DNA from 2 places in the Arthrobacter sp. E44 genome. Region 1 is predicted to be linked to the other one. Evidence: riboswitches for the same ligand, from Rfam matches in the RefSeq annotation. Region 1 holds a riboswitch; the other holds the start of a gene.
What was found. Region 1 has a riboswitch for cyclic di-AMP ahead of ACETK3_RS06355 (M23 family metallopeptidase). Riboswitches for the same ligand answer to the same signal wherever they lie in the genome.
Positions count from the first base shown of each region.

Region 2: it holds a riboswitch for cyclic di-AMP, as region 1 does, so the genes downstream of both, ACETK3_RS10275 (LysM peptidoglycan-binding domain-containing protein) here and ACETK3_RS06355 (M23 family metallopeptidase) in region 1, are expected to answer to the same signal.

Region 1 is NZ_JBHDJA010000005.1:61,124-68,146, forward strand. Features, by position in the region: gene ACETK3_RS06335 (cold-shock protein) at 1-15, shown strand, start outside; gene ACETK3_RS06340 (DUF3027 domain-containing protein) at 22-600, shown strand; gene serC (phosphoserine transaminase) at 736-1,866, opposite strand; gene ACETK3_RS06350 (metal-dependent transcriptional regulator) at 2,208-2,909, shown strand; cyclic di-AMP (ydaO/yuaA leader) riboswitch at 3,019-3,261, shown strand; gene ACETK3_RS06355 (M23 family metallopeptidase) at 3,272-4,093, shown strand; cyclic di-AMP (ydaO/yuaA leader) riboswitch at 4,206-4,399, shown strand; gene ACETK3_RS06360 (C40 family peptidase) at 4,524-5,147, shown strand; gene ACETK3_RS06365 (NlpC/P60 family protein) at 5,310-6,083, shown strand; gene ACETK3_RS06370 (HNH endonuclease) at 6,348-6,848, shown strand; gene ACETK3_RS06375 (molybdenum cofactor guanylyltransferase) at 6,903-7,023, shown strand, end outside.
Region 2 is NZ_JBHDJA010000009.1:131,006-138,028, forward strand. Features, by position in the region: gene ACETK3_RS10250 (metallophosphoesterase) at 1-105, shown strand, start outside; gene ACETK3_RS10255 (glucose 1-dehydrogenase) at 270-1,163, shown strand; gene ACETK3_RS10260 (DUF1810 domain-containing protein) at 1,201-1,644, opposite strand; gene ACETK3_RS10265 (DNA alkylation repair protein) at 1,666-2,196, opposite strand; gene ACETK3_RS10270 (TraR/DksA C4-type zinc finger protein) at 2,193-2,552, opposite strand; cyclic di-AMP (ydaO/yuaA leader) riboswitch at 2,813-3,013, shown strand; gene ACETK3_RS10275 (LysM peptidoglycan-binding domain-containing protein) at 3,017-3,856, shown strand; gene ACETK3_RS10280 (YdiU family protein) at 3,966-5,435, opposite strand; gene ACETK3_RS10285 (ribonuclease Z) at 5,432-6,367, opposite strand; gene ACETK3_RS10290 (DUF664 domain-containing protein) at 6,360-6,869, opposite strand; gene ACETK3_RS10295 (hypothetical protein) at 6,933-7,023, opposite strand, start outside.

The DNA.
Region 1 (7,023 bases):
GAGCTGGACGTTTAGGCGCCCATGAATCCCCAATCTGAACAGCCGGGCGCGCCAGTGCAGGAGCAGGCTGCCAAGACCCCGCCCAAGCGCAAGGCAGGCGTGCCCGTGTGGCGTACGGGCAAGCCTGACGCTTTCCTGGCCGCGGCTGTTGATGCGGCCCGGACCGCAGTGGAAAGCATCACGCCGGCCGCCACCATCGGCGCGCACCTTGCGGCCAAGAGCGAGGGCGACCGGCTCGTGACGCACCTGTTCGAGTCCCGGCTGCCCGGCTACGCAGGCTGGCAGTGGTACGCGGTGCTGACCCGGAACTCGCGCTCCAAGGTGGTCACGGTCAACGAACTGGGCCTGCTGCCGTCCGAGGATTCCATCCTCGCCCCGGAGTGGGTGCCGTGGGCCGAGCGGGTGCGTCCCGAGGATGAACAGCCGCAGGAGCCTGAAGCGGGTGGCCACGAAGCAGAGGCCCAGGAAACAGACGGCCAGGAGAACGGTGGTCCCTTGACGGCGGAACCTGCCGAGGCTGGCGCCGGCCACGCTGCGGAAGGGGACTCAGGGCCGGCAGGGGAGTCGGCGGACGACGACGGAGCGCAGGCAGGAGCCTAGCCGCACCTTTACCGCGAGGCTGGCCCCGCCCTTTGCCAGGCACAACGAAAACGGCGCCGTCCGGGATAAACCCGGGCGGCGCCGTCGTACGTTAAGCGTGCCAGCGTATGGACAGGGCCTGATGGTCCACTGTGCCTACTTGCGCAGCTCGCCCACCACGTAGTCAATGCTGGCAAGCAGGGCCGAGACGTCGCTGGGCTCGATGGCCACGAAGGTGGCGATGCGCAGCTGGTTGCGGCCCAGCTTCCGGTAGGGCTCGGTGTCCACGATGCCGTTGGCGCGCAGGATCTTGGCCACTGCGGCGGCGTCCACCGACTCGTCGAAGTCGATGGTGGCGATGACGTTGGAGCGTTCCTCCGGCTTGGCAACGAACGGGGTGGCGAAATCGGAAGCCTCGGCCCAGCTGTAGATGCGTCCGGCTGAATCGGCGGTGCGTGCAGCCGCGAAATCCAGGCCACCGTTGGAATTCAGCCACTGCACCTGGGCATCCAGGGTCACCAGCGTGGACAGCGAGGGCGTGTTGTAGGTCTGGTTCAGGCGCGAGTTGTCAATGGCAGTCTGGAGGTCCAGGAAGTCCGGGATCCAGCGGCCGCTGTCCTTGATGCGGGCGGCCCGGTCAAGAGCGGCGGGGGAGAACAGGCCAAGCCAGAGGCCGCCGTCAGAGGCGAAGTTCTTCTGGGGCGCGAAGTAGTAGACGTCGCTCTGGGCAACATCCACATCCAGGCCGCCGGCAGCCGAGGTGGCGTCCACCAGGACAAGCGATCCCTCGTCGACTCCGGAAACCCGCTGGACCGGGGCTGCCACACCGGTGGAGGTCTCATTCTGCGGCCAGGCATAAACGTCCACCCCGGCCTCGGCCTGTGCCATTGGTCGGGTGCCGGGCTCGGACTTGATGATCGAGGAGGCTTCCAGGAAAGGTGCCTTGTTGGTGGCCGCAGCGAACTTGGACCCGAACTCGCCAAAGGAGAGGTGCTGGGCCTTCTTCTCCACCAGGCCGAAGCTCGCGATATCCCAGAAAGCAGTGGAGCCGCCAACGCCAAGGACAACCTCGTAGCCTTCCGGGGCGCGGAAGAACTGGCTCAGCCCTTCACGGACGGACCCCACCAGGTTCTTGACCGGGGCTTGGCGGTGAGAGGTGCCGAGGATGGTTTTGGACGCTGCGGCGAGGGCATCGATCTGTTCCTGCCGGACCTTTGACGGACCGGCACCGAACCGTCCGTCCTTGGGCAGGAGGTCGGCGGGAATCGTGATGCTGGTGTCGCTCACAGGTGCTCCAATTTCGGCGGGGACGAACGCTTTGGTCCGCACGGGCGGGTTGTGGTGGCCGGCAGCCGGGCGGCGGCTGTGCCATAGGCCTTTCCCATTCTGCCTGAACAGCGGCGGTGGGCGGCAACCGGCAGCGGCAAAGTCCAGACACTGAGACAACGCGGCGGGCGTGCAAGTGTCCCGCCTGTGCAACCCTTCCGCGTGCACCTGTTGCGGCTCCCCTTGGGGCCGCAGCTATTCGGACAAAGTCAAAATAGGCTAAGCTTTCCCCCGGACTACCTCGCGGGAAGAGGCGATACGGTGGGACAACGCAAGGTACTGCGCTCGAGGAGCTGAGCTGGATGACGGATCTGATCGACACTACGGAGATGTACCTCAGGACCATCCTGGAGCTTGAGGAAGAAAACATCGTTGCCCTCCGGGCCCGTATTGCCGAGCGCTTGCGCCACTCCGGCCCCACCGTCTCCCAGACCATCGGCAGGATGGAGCGCGATGGACTCGTTGTTGTCTCTGGTGACAGGCATTTGGAGCTCACTGACACCGGGCGCAAGCGCGCCACGGAGGTGATGCGCAAGCACCGGCTGGCCGAACGCCTGCTGGCGGACGTCATCGGGCTGGACTGGGCCTACGTCCACGATGAAGCCTGCCGCTGGGAACATGTGATGAGTGAGCGGGTGGAGCGCCGCATCTACGAGATGCTGGACCACCCCACCGAATCCCCGTACGGCAACCCAATCCCGGGCCTTGCCGCGCTGGGCGGCCGGCCGGCCCCCGGCTTCGGTGACGGCGCCATCAGCCTGGTGGAGGCGATGAAGAGCTACGTGCCTGCTTCCGGCGTGACCATCAGCCGCCTCGCGGAGCCGATCCAGGTGGAGCCGGAGCTGCTGTCGCAGTTGGACGAAGGCGGAATCCGGCCCGGCGCTGCAGTGGCCCTGGAACGCGTGGGCGACTACATCTCGGTGCGGGTGGCCGGGATTGAAGGAGCGCTGGAGCTTCCGCCGGAGGTTGCCGCACACGTCTTTGTGGCCGTCAAGCAGGGCTGAAGCGAAGCTTCCATACCCCGGACCTGCCCTTCCAGCCAAAGATAACGGAATTGTTACCTAGGGTCTTAAGCCCCTATAGTAGAACCAGTCGTTTGAAACTTAAGCGTTACCTGATCCGGAGCCGAGCTCTGCCAGCGGATCGGGTGCACGAGTCGTTACTGGCAGAGGCGGGGGAACCACAAGCGGCAGCGGGGGACTGCCTTGGGGTGAAGTCCGTCAGCAGCAAGCCTCTCCAGTGAAGGATTCTTCCGGGAATACCCCTGCGCAGAAGCTTGCCCTTGGCGGGCCGGGTCTTTGATCTCTCTGACCCGAATCCGACAGCTAACTCCGCAGGCTTTTCCAGAGAGGAACCCTTCTTGACCATGCAAACCCCCCGGGGACGCCGCCGTGCTGCCGGCCCCCCTTCGGCGCCGCGGGTTGTCGAAGTTGTCGCAGCGGAGCGCCCCCGCGACCTCCATCGCGACGCCCGCCGCCGCCGGGGTCCGTTCCGCCAGATGACGGAGTTTGCCGCCGCCAGCGGCATCGGCCAGAAGGCCGGCATTGCTCTGGCGGCCACCGGCCTGGTGCTGACCGTGACCGTGCCCGCCACAAGTCCCGTTATGGCCACTGATGCCGCCGGCAGCGCCCCGCTTGCAGCCTCCTCTGTCACGCCGCAGCCCGAGATCTCGGCCGACATCGGTGCCCAGATCGACTTCAGCCGGTCCGCCGTGGTGACCCAGGCCGACCCGGACGGGAAGCTAAAGCAACTGCTGAGTGCCCAGTCGGCCGGGTCCGTGACGCGTGCCGCGTCAGCCGGCACCCTGGCCGCACCGCTGGCATCCCTTGCCACCGCTTCCCCCTTCGGTTACCGGGTCAGCCCGATTACTGGAGGCTCGGGCGACTTCCACCGGGGCCAGGACTTCGTGGCGCAGTGTGGGACATCCGTCCTGGCGGCCGCCACGGGTACCGTGACCTTCGCGGGCTGGCATCAGTTCGGCGGCGGAAACCGAGTGGTCATCGACCACGGAAACGGGCTGGAAACCACGTACAACCACCTGTCGTCCTTCAATGTGAAGGTGGGCCAGACCGTCTCCCGCGGGGACGTGGTGGCGCTGAGCGGCACCACTGGTGCATCCACCGGCTGCCACCTGCACTTCGAAGTCCAGGTCAATGGCGAAGTGGTCGATCCCATGGGCTGGTTGTAACCGAATGATTGCGCACTCTCAGATCGCCGTGACTAGCCGTGACCTGAATGTGACATTGAAACAAAACTGCTGTACCGTCTAACTCGCGTCAACTTTTCCGAAGTTGACGCTCTTGAGTGGATTGCCTAACTCTGCCACCGCTCAAGGTCCGTTCGCATTTCATCGTCTGGCAGGGGCGGGGGAACCAATTTCGGCCTTCATCCAGAAGGCCTTGGGGTTAAGTCACAAGCTTCCCAGGAAGCAGCGTGGCCGGGTGACTCCCATCCGAATCCGACAGCTCACCTCGCAGGCATTGGGAGAGGCTACCTTCGTGTCTTCACGCCATAATTCTGCGCGCCACCGTGCGCAAACGGTTCGCACCAACCCCTTGGATGCCGTTTCCAAGGCCGTGAGTGCAAATGCCGGGACCGTAGGCCGCCAGGCTGCCGTTGTGGCAGCCGCCTCGGGCCTGATCCTGAGCATGGGCCTGCCGGCCACTGCTGCTGATACCACTGCCGGTGTCTCAGCTTCCACTGAGTCCGGTTCGGCCCAAACGGCCCTCGCCGTCACCGCTGCCCCCACCGCCACGGTTTCCTTTGAACGTCCCGTGGTCAAAACCACCGCTGCTCCCAAGGTGCAGCCGGTGCGTACCCAGTCCACCGACACGGCCAACGCTGCTGCTGCTGCCGGCCAGGACGCCGCGCCGGCCGCCAAGACCGCCCAGACCGTCTCCTCGGCGGCGACCTCGGGCATCGCAGCCATCGCCTACACCGGCATCGGCCACTCGTACGTGTGGGGCGGCACCAGCCCCGTCACCGGCTGGGACTGCTCCGGGTTCGTGCAGTGGGTTTACGCCCAGGCAGGCATCAGCATTCCCCGCACCAACGCGTGGAGCATCATGACCCCCACCTCTGCGCCGCAGCCGGGTGACCTGGTTGTCCAGAACGGCGGCGCCCACGTTGGCATCTACGTCGGCAACGGCATGATGATCAGCGCACTCAACCCCTCACAGGGCACGCTGCTCCACTCGCCTGCAGCCACCGGTACCTCGTCGTACTACCACCTCAACAAATAGTTCTTGGGCTCCGTGCTCCAAGGGCTATTTCTTTGCCCAAAGCTTCTTCGCTAGAAACCACATCCCCGTTCGGGACGCGCCGGCGTACCCCCAAGATGCCGGCGCGTCCAACACACTTTGCCTGCCTACCTGCGGTTGCAAGGAAAACGAAAGAGAGAACTGATGACGACTCGTGCTACCGCACGGCACCGCGCCGAGGTCACCAAGACCAACTCGATCGCTGTCATTGCCAAGGCTGTCAGCGACAACGCCGGCGGCATGGGCCGCCAGGCTGCGGTCATCGCCGCCGCTTCCGGCCTGGTCCTGACCAGCGGCATTGCGGCCAACGCCGCCGATGCCAACGTCAAACGCGACTCTGCTCCCGCCTCCGCGCTGGAAGTTGAATCCGCCGTCGACGCCCCGATTTCCGCCGCTTCCACCATTGCGATCAGCTTCGAGAAGCCAGCTGTGACCACCACGCCGGCCCCCGTCGTCGAGCCCGAGCCCCAGGTTCAGGTGGAGGAAGCTGCCCCTGCTCCCGCCGCCCAGCCCGTTGCCGCTCCCAAGGTCACCGCCAAGGTCGCCACCGCCGCTGCCCCGGCCGCTCCCGCAGCCCAGGCTTCTGCCAGCGGCAAGGGTGCTGCAATCCTCTCCGCCGCCTACGCCCAGCTTGGCGTCCACCAGGACTGCACCATGCTGGTGACCAACGCCCTGGCCGCCGTCGGCATCCACTTCCACGACTGGCCCGCCGGCTACCTGTCCCTGGGGGACACGGTGCCTGCTTCCCAGGCACAGCCCGGCGACCTGATCTACTACGCCGATGGTGGCGGAGGAATGGCACACATCGCTGTTTACGCCGGAAACGGCATGGCCGTGCATGGCGGCTTCAACGGCAACGACACCGTGGTCTTCAGCGCAAACGTGGGCTCCGGGCCGGTTTTCATCCACGTCAGGTAAGCACCGCATGTCCGGCACTGGCAACAGCCAGTGCTTGTCCAAGGACCCCCGCCCTCGCAGCGGGGGTCCTTGGCGTTTAAGAAGTTCCCCGCAGGGGACTGATGCCTGCCCTGCTGGGGAACGTTCCCCGCAGGGAATCCGGGCGGCGATTACCTGATTTTGCACTTCTCTGTTTACTCTTGTGATGTCGATCCATAGCCCGGACATGCCGAGGGCAGCCGGCCCTCGTGCCCCTGACGGGTGCGGCCGTGAAGAGGTAAGTGCATGCGCACTCTCGTTCTGAATGCTGGATATGAACCGCTGGCGGTCATTACTTTCCGCCGGGCGCTGGTGCTTGTGCTCACGGGCAAGGCGAGCGTCGTGGCCGAAGGGGATGACCCTGTCGTGGGACCCACGGACGTCCTGGGCCGCCCGTCCGTGATCCTCCTCAACCGGTACATCCGGCCCCGATACAACCACTCCACGGCTGTCAGCCGCAGGGGCGTACTCAGACGCGACGGCCATAAATGCGCATACTGCGGCAAGGCAGCGCATACCATCGACCATGTGCACCCCAAGTCCCGGGGCGGGGCTGACTCGTGGGAGAACCTGGTGGCAGCCTGCCTTCGCTGCAACAACGTCAAGGGCGACCACACCCCGACCGAGATGGGCTGGAGCCTGCGCTTTGTGCCGGAGCCTCCGCGCGGCACCATCTGGCAGATCAAGGAACTGGAAAAGCCCACGCCCGCGTGGGATCCGTTCCTCCTGCCCGAACGCGCCGCCTGACCTCCGCTTTCGACGGGAGTGATCGCTGCCCCGCCTGATGGCTAGGCTGGGGGAGTGCAAGAGAACAGCCTGGTTTTTGATGCCCTGATTTTGGCCGGGGGCCGGTCCTCGCGGCTGGGCGGGGTACCCAAACAGTCCCTTGTCTTCCAAGGCCAAACGCTCTTGGAACGGGCCC
Region 2 (7,023 bases), on a different contig from region 1:
TCGCCCACGGACCGCCGCCGGCAGCCCTCCTGCACATTCATGGAAGCGAAGGTCGACGGCGGGCGGTTGGCGGAGGTCAGGCTGGTGGAAGTACGGCGGGACTGACGCGGCCACGCCGAAGGACCGCTTGGCAGGGCGGGGTTTCATTGCCTAGGCTGGGAACCGTAAGCATGCTTAGCTTTTTGGCTTGCTGTGATCCATTAATCGCAGGCTGCTTCAATTTCCGGGGCGACGAACCAGCCCGAGTCCGCACGAACAGGAGGACCACCATGACTGACCAGTACACCTTCCGTAATCCCGTGACTGCCTACGAAAAGATTTCCCCGCCCAAGCAGCACCAGCCCGAGCCGGGCCTCGACGCCGAATTGACGCCCAAGGCTGACCTGGGCGAAGAAACGTACCGCGGAACGGGACGGCTGGAAGGCCGCCGCGCCATCGTGACCGGCGCGGACTCAGGCATCGGCGCCGCAACTGCCATTGCCTTTGCAAGGGAAGGCGCCGACGTCGTCCTTTCCTACCTGCCCCAGGAAGAGGAGGACGCCTCCCGCATCGCCGGGATCATCGAGGCTGCGGGCCGCAAGGCCGTCAAGGTGCCGGGCGACCTCAAGGATTCCGCCACATGCCGGGAAGTCGTTGATACGGCGGTTGCCGTGCTGGGCGGGGTGGACATCCTGGTCAACAACGCCGGGAAGCAGGTGGCCCAGGAGGACCTGCAGGACATCACCGACGAGCAGTTCGACCACACCCTCAAGACCAACGTGTATGCGATGTTCTGGTTGACCAAGGCCGCCGTCCCGCACATGCCGGCCGGCTCAACCATCATCAACACCACCTCCATCCAGGCGTACAACCCGTCCCCCACCCTGGTGGACTACGCCACCACCAAGGCCAGCATCAACAACTTCACCAAGGGACTGGCACAGCAGCTGGCACCCAAGGGAATCCGGGTGAATGCCGTGGCCCCGGGTCCCATCTGGACGCCATTGCAGGTCAGCAGTGGCCAGCCCAAGGAGCAGCTGCCGGAATTCGGCCAGTCGACTCCCCTGGGCCGGGCAGGACAGCCCGCGGAGCTGGCACCCGCCTACGTCTTCCTGGCTTCACCCGAGTCCAGCTACGTGGTAGGGGAACCACTGAACGTCAACGGCGGCAGCCCCACGCCCTAGCCGGTTCCCCGGGCCTGGCTGATCCGCCAACCCGGCGTCAGCCAGCGGCGTGGCCAGCCAGGATCTCATCGGTGGCAGGGTCAGGCTCGCCGTCGAAGAACTGGGCCAGGACAGTCTTGAACACTGTTTCTCCGGGTGCCGCCCGGAGAAACAGTGTCATGGACGACCGCAGCTTCCTGGCATCAATGCCGCCGAAGATGTCCTCCGCGGACTGGTCTGCATGGTTGGCCAGGACCAGGGCGCACTCCAGGAGCCGCGGCCCCAGTACCTCATGATCCAGGTAGGCACGGGCCTCTGCGAGTGAGGAGATGGCGTATTTGCGGGACATTGCGCTCTGCCCCAACCCGGAGATCTGCGGGAAGATGAACCACATCCAGTGGCCGGACTTCCTGCCGACCTGCAGCTCCCCCAGCGCCTGGTCATAGGTGCCGCCGCTGTTTTGCGCGGCAACAAAACGGTCAAGGTCAAAGTGCTCATTCATGCGGATCTCCCGGTTTCGAGGTCAAAGGGTCAAATCTTTTTCAAGGGCGGCTGCCGCCGCCTGAAGCTGCGGGTCGGGGTCGTCCCGCCACCGGGCCAGGACCGCGTTGGCCCGCTGCCGCTCGCGCTCCCCGAGGCCGGACAGCAGCGGCACCAGGACGTCGCCCAGGAGGGGCTGGATCAGGTCTGCAGCCTGGGCAGAACGAAGGAAGCCTTCCAGCCGGGTCAGGTCCGAGTGCCTGAGCAGCCGCACCCGTGACTGCAGCAGCACCACGGCCGCCAACCGGCGCTCAAACACGGGGCGGGAGCCGGGCCGGGGCTGTCCCCACAGGGTGGACGCAAGCATCACCGTGGTGTCGTGGTCCAGGTCCTTGAATTTGCGCAGGGCATCGCGCACCGTGCCGCGCACCGCTCCGATGGAGGAACCGTAAGAGTCCAGCACCCAGCCAAGCCGGTTCCCGACGTCGTCCGCCCGGTACCAGGCGCCCTCGTTCTGGAGGGTCCGGTCAACGAACTCCGCCGCCGCGGACACCACATCCGCAGGGCCAGTCATCGTCCCCGACCGGACGAGGCGTGGCGGATACAAAACGGTGTCCAGGGCCGCGCTTCCAGCCTGCCCTCCGCAATGGGCTCCCCGCACACGGCGCAGGTTCCATAGGTCCCCGCTGCCAGGCGGGCCAGCGCCGCGTCAATCTGGTCCAGGCCGGCCGAGCTCTGCTTCAGGAGCGCCGAAGCCTGCGAGAGCTCAAACGCGATCGTGGCCCCTTCGGGGTCGTGCTCGTCATCGACATTGGAGTCCTGCCGGGCCGAATTCGCTGCCTGGATGTCAGCCCGCAGCGCCGGCAGCAACTCCAGGCGCCGCGCCCGCTCCTCTTCGAGCAGTACCCGGAACCGGTCGAAATCTGGCATGCAAACAGCCTAGCGGTCGGATCGCGGAGCGCCTGAATGGAAACGGCCAGTTCCATGGAGCCGCGGCAAACATCCCGTGTCCGTGTCCGGGCCGTTACCTGTCCTGCAAGCCCGGCTATTAGCCGAGGTCGACACCGATAACAGCCGTAACGTCCAAACGTTTGCGGAATTCGAGAGGGAAACCTCGTATGTTATCCAAATGTGACAATGCCACCGCATGTGGGTTATGGTCTTCAGGTGTCCCTCTCAGACGGGACATTCCCATCAGTATGCCGAGCCCTGCCACTGATCATGGGATACAACCGCTCCAGCTGGCAGGGACGGGGGAACCAAGTTTCCGCGGCCACTTGTGGCCTTGGGGTTAAGTCGATAGCGCCTCCGTCCATTACGGGGTTGCTTCCGGCCGGGTATCTCCAGCCCGAACCCGACAGCTCACCCCGCAGGCATGGGAGAGGCGATCAACCGTGTCAAAAAATTCCACCACTGCCCGTCACCGCGCAACTCCGGCCCGCTCCATTGTTCTCGAGGGCCTCGCCGTGACAGCCAAGTCCCAGGCCCGCTCGCTGGGCCGCCCCGCGCTCGCAGTTGCTGCAGCGTCCGGCATTGCCTTCGGCGTCGGCGCCCCGGCCCACGCCGGTGTCACCGGCCCTGACACCACGGAAAAGACCAACGTGCAGGCGTACTCCGCACCTGTTGCGGCCCCGGCAGCGGCAGCAGGCAGCGTCCACACCGTAGTTTCCGGCGATACCCTGGGTGCCATTGCGTCTGCTAATGGCGTCAGCCTGAACAGCGTCCTGTCCGCCAACGGACTGGGCCTGTCCTCGATCATCTACCCGGGCGACCAGATCCAGATCCCCGCCGCCGGCTACACCGCGGCACCGGCACCGGCTCCGGCCCCTGCAGCAGCACCCGTGCAGACCGCAGCCGCCGCTCCGGCCAACACCGGCATGAACATGTCCTACGCCTCGGCCACCCCCGTGTCCGCCCCCACCGGCAGCGGCACCGGCGCTGCCATCCTGGCAAACGCCTACGGCCAGCTGGGCATCAAGCAGGACTGCACTGCCATGGTTGAGAAGGCGCTGCGCTCGGTGGGCAAGTCCGTTGGCGATCTTGCCCCCACCCAGTTCTTCCAGTACGGCACCGTGGTCGGCGCTCCTGCGCCCGGCGACCTGATCATCACCTCCGGCCACGTTGGCGTTTACGCCGGCAACGGCCAGGTTGTCAGCGGTGGCGTGAACGGCTACGACACCCAGGTGCACTCCATCAGCTGGCTCGGCGGCTACTCAGCGGTCCGCGTCGCCTAGTCTTCGCATCACCGCAGGCGCCCAACAGCGCAGGCATTAGACAGGAGGGCGGCAGCCGGTCATCCGGCTGCCGCCCTCCTGTCGCATCCGCCGCCTGCCCCCGCAGCCGTCAGGTCCCGCAGAAGGTCATATAGTTGCCGAAGTCCTCGGGGGCGCCTTCGGCGTAGCGTTCCAGCCCGGGCCGCTCGGTGAAGGGGTCACTGACTGCCTCCAAAAGCTGCTGCAAGGGTGACAGGTCTCCGGCCGTGGCAGCGGCCAATGCCTCCTCCACGAGGTGGTTCCTGGGAATGTACGCCGGGTTGACGTTGTCCATCAGCTCCGCGTCCGGTTCGAGTGCCTGCCACCGCTCCGCCCAGGAATCAAACGCAGCCAGATCAAGAACCATGCCGCGCACCGGACGAAGGTCGCCACGGGCGGCCTTGCCCAGGTTACGGAAGAAGAGGGTGTAGTCCACGGGACCGTCCTTCAGGATGGCAAGGGCGCCGTCCACCAAAGCGGACGTGGTTTCCTCGTCACTTCCCCCGCGGCTGCCAAGGCCGAGCTTGGCATTCATGCCACCGGTCCACGCCCTGCTGTAGTGGCCCCGGAAGCCGCCGAGCACCTCCACTGCGGGCGCAACCGCCTGCTCCTGGTCTTCGTGGATAAGCGGCAGCATCGCCTCCGCCAGCCGGGCAAGGTTCCATTCGGCCAGAACCGGCTGGTTGGCGTAGGCGTAGCGGCCGCTGACGTCGATTGAACTGTAGACGGCCGCAGGATTGAAGGCATCCATGAACGCACAGGGGCCGTAGTCGATGGTTTCCCCTGAGATGGTCATGTTGTCCGTGTTCATGACCCCGTGGACGAATCCCACCAGCATCCAGCGGGCCACCAGTTCCGCCTGCGCGGAGACGACCGACCCGAACAGTGCCAGGTAGGGGTTTTCGGCTTCCGCGGCCTGGGGGTAGTGCCTGCTGATGGCATGGTCCGCCAAGCGCTTCAGAAGGTCGAGGTTCTCGGTGGCACGCGCATATTGGAAGCTGCCCACGCGCAGGTGGCTGCTTGCCACCCTGGCCAGGACGGCGCCCGGCAGCATACCGTCGCGCCGGACCTGGCGGCCCGTGCCCACGACGGCGAGTGCCCTGGTGGTGGGAATGTGCAGGGCGTACATAGCCTCGCTGACGAGGTATTCGCGCAGCATGGGCCCGACGACGGCCCTGCCGTCCCCCGCGCGGGCGAAAGGCGTGCGTCCAGAGCCTTTGAGGTGGATGTCCAGGAGTCGTCCGCTCCGGTCCGTGACCTCGCCCAGCAGAAGCGCCCGCCCGTCACCGAGCAGGGGCGAGTATCCGCCGAACTGGTGGCCGGCGTAAGCCTGCGCCACCGGTGTGGCGCCAGGAGGAACGTGATTTCCCACCAGGAGCCGCACGCCTTCGGGACTGCGCAGGTACTCCGCGTCCAGGCCCAAGTCACGCGCCAGTTTCTCGTTGAGGACAAGGAGGCCGGGGCTGGGGGCCTCCTCGGCCTGCCAGGGAACAGCGAGTTCCGACAGTTCACGCGCGAAGCGGCCGTCAAAAGCCACCATGGATTCAGCTGCTGCCGTCATGGTTTAACCCTATCGCCGTCATAATGGTCCGCTGATTCCCGCACCTGGTGCCGCCGCGGAGGCACGGCTATGCGCTGCAGGTCATGGGCTGCGATGACCGTGGTCCCTGCAGCACGTGCCTGCGCCTGCTCCGCAAGCAGGGACATGTCGTCGCCATACCGTGCGGAAAAATGGGTGAGCACCAGCGTCCGGGACTTTCCGGACGCCGCCAGCTCCCCTGCCTGCCCGGCGGTCAGGTGCAAGTACTGGTGCGCCAGCCCGCCGTCGTCGTTGCTGAATGTCGATTCGCTGACCAGAAGGTCCGTGCCCTCGGCCAGTTCCTCCGCGCCGGCGCACGGCGCGGTGTCCATGATGAACGCGAAGCGCTGGCCGGGCCTGGGGACGCTTACGTCCTCCAACGCGACTGCGCCGAAGAAGCCTTGGCGCTGCAGTCGGCCCACGTCAGGCCCTTCGATTCCTGCCGCCCGGAGCCGTTCCGGAAGGAAGGTGCGGCCGTCAGGCTCGGTGAGCAGGTATCCGTACGTCTCGATGCGGTGCCTCAGCGGCCGGATCTCCAGGCCGTCCGCCACGGGTCCGGCGCCGGAGTGCGGATGGAGCCGCAGGTCGATACCGGGCGAACTGACAGCCACGAGGGCCTGGACAATCTGTTCGCCGGAGGCAGGATAGTGAAGGTGAACGGGGTGTGAAGCACCGTCCAGGGCCATTCGGGACAGGACCCCCGGCAGGCCGTAGCAGTGGTCTCCGTGCACGTGGGTGAGGCAGATCCTGGTGATCTGGCTTGCCGCCACCCCGGCATGGATCATTTGGCGCTGGGTGCCCTCGCCGGGGTCGAACAAGAGTCCTTCGCCGTCCCAGCGCAGGAAGTACCCGTTGTGGTTCCGTGTGCGGGTGGGAACCTGGGAAGCCGTGCCCAGCACCACGAGTTCACGCACTTGGGGCGTCTGCCGGCTCCGCGTGCAGCCCTTTGGCATATGCTGCCTGGCCGAGGTGCTGGAGGCAGTCCCCCAGGATGCTGACCAGCCGCACTCCGAGGGTTACCGGCGGATCCCAATGTTCGTCGACCACGCGGTCCAGGTCCGGATCATCAATACCCTGCAGGACCTTGGCGGTCTGCCGGTGGACCGCCTCGTAGTATTCCTGCAGGAGCCCGCGGGGCGCCCTGACTGCGTCCACCTGTTCACTGGAGTGGCCGTAGCCCGTGTCCCGTTCCGCAAGCGGGAGCCCGAAACGGGATACAAAGCCTTCTCCCGTCCAAACCTGCTCCAGCCCGGAGGCGGAGGCCACCTGTGCATCTTCCACCCGGCCCGTATGCCAGATCAGCCAGCCGATGGAATTGCCGTTACCGGCAGGACGGCGCTGCAGGTCCGCCTCGTCCAGCCCTTCCAGTGCCTGGCGGACAAGTGAAGGAAGCCGGTCGAAGGCCTCCAGCAGCAGTTTTTGGAGTGCATCTCTTTCCTTCCCGCGGTCCGGGCCCCGCGGGCCCGGACCCTTGGACCGCTATCGTTCCAGGTCGTCCGGCTCAAATTGGCTGAGCGGGGAGCCGCCGAAGTTTTCCTCGTCGTCGCTGGCGTCCGCTTCGGGACCTGTG